Regions from separate parts of the Streptomyces sp. BI87 genome, predicted to be linked through region 1. Evidence: riboswitches for the same ligand, from Rfam matches in the RefSeq annotation. Region 1 holds a riboswitch; the other holds the start of a gene.
What was found. Region 1 has a riboswitch for thiamine pyrophosphate ahead of OIM89_RS06335 (thiamine ABC transporter substrate binding subunit). Riboswitches for the same ligand answer to the same signal wherever they lie in the genome.

Region 1 (4,487 bases):
GGGGTGTGCCGGCATGACGTGGTCGGTGGCCGTCGGTCATGGGGAGCGGCTTGCCCTTCGTGTCGGTGCCCCTGGGCGCGGTGCGCGAGTTCGGCCAGGGGCGTGCGGGGCGCTTCGGGCGCCCCGCACGCCGCCCCGTCACGCGGCGTTTCCGCAGGTCGCGCGCACCGTACGGGGCGCGCGCCGAGGGCTTGACGGCGGCGGGGCCGGTCCGTCCCGCACTCCGTTACCCTGGAAGAGCCCGCGCCGTCCAGCAGCGGGCCTTTTCCTGCCCCGCACCGTCGGACGATGCCGCGCCGCGTCTCCGCGGGTGCCCCGGCCTTCGCCGTCCTGAGGAGTTTTCCGCCCATGGCACCGCCCGCACCCGGAGTGCTCACCTTTGTCGCGCCCCGCGGAGCCAAGAAGCCGCCGCGGCACCTCGCCGACCTCACGCCCGCCGAGCGCAAGGAAGCCGTGGCCGCGATCGGCGAGAAGCCGTTCCGCGCCAAGCAGCTGTCGCAGCACTACTTCGCCCGTTACGCGCACGACCCCGCGGAGTGGACCGACATTCCCGCGGGTTCCCGCGAGAAGCTGCGCAGCGAGCTCCTGCCGGACCTCATGTCCGTCGTCCGCCACATCTCCTGCGACGACGACACCACCCGCAAGACCCTGTGGCGGCTGCACGACGGCACGCTGGTCGAGTCCGTGCTCATGCGCTACCCGGACCGGGTCACCATGTGCATCTCCTCGCAGGCCGGCTGCGGCATGAACTGCCCGTTCTGCGCCACGGGGCAGGCCGGGCTGGACCGCAATCTCTCGACCGCCGAGATCGTGCACCAGATCGTCGACGGGATGAGGGCGCTGCGGGACGGTGAGGTCCCCGGCGGCCCCGCGCGCCTGTCCAACATCGTCTTCATGGGTATGGGCGAGCCGCTCGCCAACTACAACCGCGTCACCGGTGCGATCAGGCGCCTCACCGACCCTGAGCCCGACGGCCTCGGGCTGTCCCAGCGCGGCATCACCGTCTCCACCGTCGGCCTGGTCCCCGCCATCCACCGGTTCGCCGACGAAGGCTTCAAGTGCCGCCTGGCGGTCTCTCTGCACGCCCCCGACGACGAGCTGCGCGACACGCTCGTCCCCGTCAACACCCGCTGGAAGGTCCGCGAGGTCCTCGACTCCGCGTGGGAGTACGCGGAGAAGTCGGGGCGCCGGGTCTCCATCGAGTACGCCCTGATCCGCGACATCAACGATCAGGCCTGGCGCGGTGACCTGCTCGGGCGCCTGCTGAAGAACAAGCGCGTGCACGTCAACCTGATCCCGCTCAACCCGACGCCGGGTTCCAAGTGGACCGCCTCGCGGCCCGAGGACGAGAAGGCGTTCGTGGAAGCCATCGCCTCGCACGGCGTGCCGGTCACGGTGCGGGACACCCGCGGCCAGGAGATCGACGGGGCCTGCGGGCAGCTCGCCGCCACGGAGCGCTGATCACTCCCCACCCCGCACGGGGCGGGGAGCCGTTCGAGTGCGGGGTGTGTGCGCGAGTATCCTGGCCACACACACATACATATTCCGACAGGGGAGCGCCACAGCGCTGAGAGTGCGGCACCACGTGATCCCACGTAAAGGCCGCAGACCCTCTGAACCTCGCCCGGGTCATTCCGGGTAGGAAGTTCGGACCACTCAAGCTGTTGCGCCTTGCCCTGGCGCCGGTCGCCGGTGCCGGGGCAAGGCCGCGTCTCTTCCTGGCATACCCAGGAGGAAATCCAGTGCCCATCGCACGCAACGCCGCCAGGACCGCGCTGGTGGCCTGTGCCGGCTTGTTCGCCGTGACGGCCTGCGGCTCCGGCGACGGCGCCGACGAAGCGCAGTCGAAGCAGGTCACCCTCGTCACGCACGACTCGTTCAACGTCTCCAAGGGCGTGCTCGCCGAGTTCAGGAAGAAGACCGGCTACACCGTGAAGGTGCTGAAGAGCGGTGACGCCGGACAGGCGGTCAACCAGGCCGTTCTCTCCAAGGGCAACCCGCAGGGCGACGTCCTGTTCGGCGTGGACAACACGCTGCTCTCCCGCGCCGTCGACAACGGCGTCTTCGCCCCGTACCAGGCGAAGGGGCTGGACCGCGTCCCGGCGGAGTACCAGCTCGACGGGGAGAAGCACCGGGTGACGCCGGTCGACACGGGCGACATCTGCGTCAACTACGACAAGAGCTACTTCGCCGACAAGAAGCTCGACCCGCCGCGCACCTTCGAGGACCTGGCCGACCCGAAGTACAAGAACCTCCTGGTCACCGAGAACGTCGCCACGTCCTCGCCGGGCCTCGGCTTCCTGCTCGGGACAGCCGCCGAGTTCGGCGACAAGGGCTGGCAGGACTACTGGAAGAAGCTCAAGGCCAACGGCGTGAAGGTCGTCGAAGGCTGGGAGCAGGCGTACAACGAGGAGTTCTCGGGGTCGGCCGTCGGCAAGAAGGCCGGGGGCGACCGGCCCCTCGTCGTCTCGTACGCGTCCAGCCCGCCCGTCGAGGTGCTGTACGCCGACCCGCAGCCCGATGAGGCGCCCACGGGGGTCCTGACCGACACCTGCTTCCGGCAGATCGAGTTCGCCGGGCTCCTCGACGGGGCGAAGAACCCCGAGGGCGGGAAGAAGCTGCTGGACTTCCTGATCGGCAAGACGTTCCAGGAGGACCTGCCGTTGCAGATGTTCGTCCGGCCCGTGGCCGACGACGCGAAGCTGCCGGAGCTCTTCACTGAGTTCGGCGCGGAGGCGGACCGGGCCCGGTCGCTCGAGCCGGAGAAGATCGCCGAGAACCGTGAGGCGTGGGTCAAGTCGTGGACCTCGCTCGTGGTGAAGTGACGGCGCGGCGCGCCGATCCCAGCCCCGCCCGCGGCGTGAGCGCGGCGGACGGGACCGGCGAGGCGCCCGGTACGGGGCACGACGCGAAGGCGCCGCGCGCTCCGCGACGGGGCCGTCCCACGCGGCCGCCCCGTCGCCCCGTCGTCGCAGGTGGCGCGCGCAGTGGGCACTGGGCGCGGGGGGCTCTGATGACCGTCCCCGTGGTCTTCTTCGGCATCTTCTTCGCGTACCCCGTCGCCGCCATCGTCGGCAGGGGGCTGCGGCAGGACGGGGCGTGGCAGTTCGGTGCGTCGCTGGGCGAGGTGCTGGGCGACCCGGACATCGGACAGGTGCTCTGGTTCACCCTCTGGCAGGCGCTCGCGTCGACGGGGCTGACCCTGGTCGTCGCCATGCCCGCGGCGTACGTGTTCGCGCGGCTGGAGTTCCCGGGCAAGAGCCTGCTGCGGGCCGTGGTGACGGTCCCGTTCGTCCTGCCCACCGTCGTCGTCGGGACGGCCTTCCTGGCGCTCCTCGGACGCGGCGGCCTGCTGGACGACCTGTGGGGTCTGCGCCTCGACACCACGGTGTGGGCCATCCTCCTTGCCCACGTCTTCTTCAACTACGCCGTCGTCGTCCGCACCGTCGGGGGCCTGTGGGCCCAGCTCGACCCGCGCCAGGAGGAAGCCGCCAGGATGCTCGGTGCCTCCCGGTTCCGGGCGTGGCGCACCGTCACGCTGCCCGCCCTCGGCCCTGCCGTGGCCGCGGCGGCGCTGATGGTCTTCCTGTTCACGTTCACCTCGTTCGGCGTCGTGCAGATTCTGGGCGGACCCGGCTTCGCCACGCTCGAAGTGGAGATCTACCGGCAGACCGCGCACCTGCTCGACCTGCCCACCGCCGCCGTCCTGACCCTGGTGCAGTTCGCCGCGGTCGGGGCCATCCTCGCCGTCCACGCGTGGACCGTGCGGCGCCGTGAGAGCGCCCTCAGCCTGGTCGACGCGGCGTACGCGGTGCGCCGCGTGCGGGGGACGGGGCAGCGCCTGCTGCTCGGGTTCGTCCTCGCGACCGTGGGCGTCCTGATCCTGCTGCCGCTCGGCGTTCTGGTGGAGCGGGCCCTCGACGCCCCGGGCGGGTACGGGCTGGGCTACTTCCGCGCCCTCATGTCGGCGGACGGCGGGGCTTTCCTCGTACCACCGATCGACGCCGTCGCCAACTCGCTCCAGTACGCCGCCGTGGCGACGCTCATCGCCCTGCTCGTCGGGGGACTCGCGGCCGCCGCGCTGACGCGGCGTGCGGGGCGGTTCACCAGGGGCTTCGACGCGCTGCTGATGCTCCCGCTGGGGGTGTCCGCGGTGACCGTCGGGTTCGGCTTCCTCATCGCTCTCGACCGGCCGCCGCTGGATCTGCGGGCCAGCTGGATTCTGGTGCCGCTGGCCCAGGCGCTCGTCGGGGTGCCGTTCGTGGTGCGGACCATGCTGCCCGTGCTGCGCGCGGTGGACAGCCGGCTGCGGGAGGCGGCGGCGGTGCTCGGTGCGTCGCCTTGGCGGGCCTGGCGGGAGGTGGACCTGCCGCTGGTGCGCAGGGCGCTGCTCGTCGCCGCGGGGTTCGCGTTCGCCGTGTCGCTCGGCGAGTTCGGGGCGACCGTCTTCATCGCGCGCCCCGACAACCCGACGCTGCCGGTCGCCG
Region 2 (4,487 bases), 3.8 Mb from region 1:
AACCGCTCCACGAAGGAGGCGTCGGCCGCCAGCTCCGGATGCATCACCTTGAGCGCCACCACCCGGTCCAGGCGGGTGTCCAGGGCGCGGTAGACCGTGGCCATGCCGCCGACGGCGATCAGCGCGTCGACGCGGTAGCGCCCGTCGAGCACCAGCCCCAGCGGGGCGGTGCCCGCGGGCCGGGGCGAAGTGTCGGGAAGCGGCGTATCCACGCCCCGGAGTCTACGAGCCACGCGGCCGCGCCGAAGACTCCGGAACCGACCGCAGCCAAGCTGTGACGCCCTGGTCACCGCCGTGCGGCCGGCCCCGTCCCGCGGACCGCCCGGTCAGAACGCGGGGCGCTCCGGATCGAGGTGCGCCACGCCCTCCACCGGCGACGACGCCCGCGCGAAGTGGCGGCGCGGGATACGCCCCGCCCGGTACGCCAGGCGGCCCGCCTCCACCGCGTGCCGCATCGCCGAGGCCATCAGCTCCGGCTCCTGCGCCCGGGTCACCGCCGAGGCGAGCATCACACCGGCGCACCCCAGCTCCATCGCCAGCGCCGCGTCCGAGGCGGTCCCCGCGCCCGCGTCGAGGATCACCGGGACCCCGGCCTGCTCGACGATCAGCTCGAAGTTGTGCGGGTTGCGGATACCGAGCCCCGACCCGATCGGCGAGCCCAGCGGCATCACCGCCGCACACCCCGCCTCCTCCAGGCGCCGCGCCACCACCGGGTCGTCGTTGGTGTACGGCAGCACCGTGAACCCGTCGTCGACCAGCACCTCGGCCGCCTCCAGCGTCTCCACCGGGTCCGGCAGCAGGGTCCGCTCGTCGGCGATGACCTCCAGCTTCACCAGGTCGGTGCCGAGCGCCTCGCGGGCCAGGCGCGCGGTGAGCACCGCCTCGCCCGCCGTGTAGCAGCCGGCGGTGTTCGGCAGCACCTGGATCGCCAGGCGCTCCAGCACCGAGAGGACCGAACCGGCCACCCCCGGGTCCAGCCGCCGCATCGCCACCGTCGTCAGCGTGGTGCCCGAGGCGGTCAGCGCCCGCTCCAGCACCTCCAGGCTCGGCGCCCCGCCAGTCCCCATGATCAGCCGGGAGCCGAACTCGGTCCCCCCGATCGTGAACGTGTCGTCCGCCACGGTCAGCCTCCCTGCACAGCGGTGAGCACCTCGACGCGGTCACCCTCGCCGAGCACGGTCGCGGTCCACGCCCCGCGCGGCACCACGGCCTCGTTGACGGCCGCCGCCACCCCGCGCGGCGCCGAGGTCAACTCCGCCACCAGCGCCTCCAGCGTCGTCCCGGCCGCCAGCTCACGCCGCTCGCCGTTGACGGAGACGGCGTACGTCCCCGCCTCGCTCCTCGTGCCCTCGGTCGTCATCGGGCCCCCTCCTGGACGGGCGCGGCCTCGAACCGCCGCGCGGTGAAGGCGTCCGCGTACCCGGGCAGCGCGCCCGTGGTCAGCACGTCCGCCAGGACGTCTCCGGTCACCGGGGTGAGCAGCACCCCGTTCCGGTGGTGGCCGGTGGCCAGGTGCAGCCCCGGCAGGGCGGTCGGCCCCAGCAGCGGCGCGTTGTCCGGCGAGCCCGGCCGCAGCCCCGCCCGCACCTCGGTGAACGGCAGCTCGGTCAGGCCCGGCACCAGCTCGTGGGCGTCCCGCAGCAGCTCGTAGACGCCGCCGGCGGTCACCGTGGTGTCCCAGCCCAGCTCCTCCGTGGTCGCCCCGATCACCAGCTCGCCGTTCTCCCGGGGGACCAGGTACACGTGGCTGCCGCGCACCACCGCCCGCACCGTCCGGCCGAGGAACGCCGCCCCACGCCGATACGCCTCGGGCACCGCCAGCCGCACCACCTGGCCCTTCACCGGCCGCACCGGCACCGCCACCTCCTTGGGCAGCCCCGCCAGCAGCCCGCTGCGGCTCCCCGCCGCCAGCACGGTCTGCCCGCCCTCCACGAGGGTGCCGTCGGCCAGCTCCACACCCACGGCCCGGCCGCCGCGCACCACCAGCCGCCCGGCGGTGGACCGGCACCAGGCCACCCCGGCCCGCTCGCAGGCGGCCACCAGCGCCGAGGCGAGCCGCCGCGGATCGATCTGATGGTCCCCGTCGACCCGCAGGCCACCCCGCACCCCGGGCGCCAGCATCGGCTCCAGCCGCCGGCACTCCCGGCCCGACAGCCACTCCGACTCCAGCCCCGACCGGAGCTGCAGCGCGTGCAACTCCCGCAGGTACGCCCGGTCGTCGGCGTCCAGCGCCACCGCCAGCGTGCCGCAGCGCCGGTACCCCAGCTCCTGCCCGCTCGCCTCCGCCAGCTCCGCCGCGAACGCCGGATAGCGCTCCGCCGACGCCAGGTTCAGGGCCAGCAGCCGCTCCTCGCCGAAGTGCAGCTCGGTCACGGCCGCCAGCATCCCCGCCGCGACCCGCGCCGCCCCGCCTCCCGGCGCCGGGTCCACCACGGTCACCGTCAGCCCCCGCTGGGCCGCCCGCCACGCCGTGACCAGCCCGATGATCCCGCCGCCGGCCACCACGACATTGCGCGCGCCACCTGCCGTGTACACCGCCGTGCTCCGTACGGCCTCGGCGACGGGTACGGCCTCGGGCCCCACCGGAGCCCCGGACGTGGCCGCACCCGTCCCCTCGTCACCCCTGCTGTCGCTGCTGTCCATGGGCTCCCAGCCCCTCCCTTCGCCGGCATGACCCGGATCAGGTACGTACGGTCGGAGGCCGCAGCCTCCCTCTCAGCCCGGTCCGCCGGGCTCCCGCGATTGGTCTGCGGCCAGCCTAGACCCCCGCCCTCCTCGTCCCGTCGCCCGCCCGGAGATCTACAGTGGCCCGGTGAGCGAGACGCATCAGCAGGTTCCCGGCGTGGTGGTCGTCGGCGCGGGCATGGCCGGGGTGCAGACGGCGGTGGCGCTGCGCGAACAGGGGCACGAGGGCCCGGTGACGCTGCTCGGCGCCGAACCCCATCCGCCCTACGACCGGCCGCCGCTCTCCAAGGCCGTCCTGCTCGGCACCGCCGAGGGCTCAGCCTTCGACGTGGACTTCGAGGGGCTCGGCATCGGGCTGCGGCTCGGCGTCGCCGTCACCGGGGTCCGCCCGGCCGAGCACCTGGTCGACACCGACGCGGGCCCCGTCCCGTACACCGCCCTCGTCCTCGCCACCGGCGCCGAACCCCTCGCCCTCCCCGGCACCCAGGACCACCCCGCCGTCCATCTGCTGCGCACCCTCGACGACGCCACCCGGCTGCGGCCCGTCCTCGCCGACCGGCGCACCGTCGTCGTGGTCGGCGCCGGCTGGATCGGCGCCGAGTTCGCCACCGCCGCGCGGGAGGCCGGGTGCCACGTCACCGTCGTGGAGGCCGCCGACCGGCCGCTTGCCGGGGTGCTGCCCGCCGAGGCGGCCGGGCCGATGGCCGGCTGGTACGCCGAGCAGGGTGTCGAGCTGCTCACCGGGGTGGCCGTCTCCCGGGTCGAGGACCACGGGGTGCGGCTCGCCGACGGGCGGCTGCTCCCCGCCGACGCCGTCGTCGTCGGGATCGGGGCGCGGCCCGCCACCGGGTTCCTCGCCGGTTCCGGCATCGCCCTCGACGCCCACGGGGCCGTCCTGGCGGACGGGCTGCTGCGGTCCTCCGTCCCCGACGTGTACGCGGTCGGGGACTGCGCCTCCTTCCCCTCGGCGCGGTACGGGCGCCGTCTCCTCGTCCACCACTGGGACAACGCCCTCCAGGGGCCCCGCACCGTGGCCGCCGCCCTCACCGGGCAGGAGCCCGCCCCCTACGACCCGGTGCCCTACTTCTGGTCCGAGCAGTTCGGCCGCTTCGTCCAGTACGCCGGCCACCACGCGCCCGAGGACCTCCTCGTCCACCGGGGCGACCCCCACGAGGCCGCCTGGTCCCTCTGCTGGCTCTCCCCTGCGGGGGCGCTGCGCGCCGTTCTCACCGTGGGCCGGCCCCGCGACCTCACCCAGGGCCGCAAACTCATCGCCTCCGGCGCGGTGCTGACCCCCTCCCTCGTCGCCGACCCCGCCGTCCCCCTGAAGTCCGCCACGGCCTGACCCCCGCCGGGGTGTGGCTGCGCCGCGTCTGGGGGTGCCGGCCGCTGCCCTGCCGGTCACCGATTTGGCCTCAAACGCCGGCCGGGCTGGGGTTCGGTGGGGCTGGGCTCCGCCCCGGCCTTCCGCGTCTTGACCCTGCGGGTCACCGACGGCCTCAGCGCCGGCCAGGCTGTTCTGGCTGGGCTCCGTCCCGACCTGCCGGCCGCTGCCCGTGCCGGTCACTGACTGGCCTCAAACGCCGGCCGGGCTGTAGGGGTTCGCGGTTCCTCCGGCACGGGGGTGGGGCGGGGCCGCGCCGGGGTACCTCCTCACAAACTGCATGGTGCGGGGTGAGTTGGAGTATGGCTGCCTCGTGTGCAGTTTGCTGCGGGGGCACCCCGGCACGTCCCCACCCCACGGTCTCGTACGCGGCCGACCGCCGGTGGGTGGATGAGGCCGTCCCCGATACCGGGCTTCT

Region 2: it holds a riboswitch for thiamine pyrophosphate, as region 1 does, so the genes downstream of both, thiO (glycine oxidase ThiO) here and OIM89_RS06335 (thiamine ABC transporter substrate binding subunit) in region 1, are expected to answer to the same signal.

Annotation. Positions count from the first base shown of each region.
Region 1 is NZ_CP110079.1:1,502,018-1,506,504, reverse strand. Features, by position in the region: gene rlmN (23S rRNA (adenine(2503)-C(2))-methyltransferase RlmN) at 349-1,461, shown strand; TPP riboswitch at 1,541-1,663, shown strand; gene OIM89_RS06335 (thiamine ABC transporter substrate binding subunit) at 1,743-2,825, shown strand; gene OIM89_RS06330 (ABC transporter permease) at 3,014-4,487, shown strand, end outside.
Region 2 is NZ_CP110079.1:5,296,179-5,300,665, forward strand. Features, by position in the region: gene pknB (Stk1 family PASTA domain-containing Ser/Thr kinase) at 1-212, opposite strand, end outside; gene OIM89_RS23615 (thiazole synthase) at 327-1,121, opposite strand; gene thiS (sulfur carrier protein ThiS) at 1,124-1,360, opposite strand; gene thiO (glycine oxidase ThiO) at 1,357-2,583, opposite strand; TPP riboswitch at 2,639-2,750, opposite strand; gene OIM89_RS23630 (NAD(P)/FAD-dependent oxidoreductase) at 2,843-4,030, shown strand.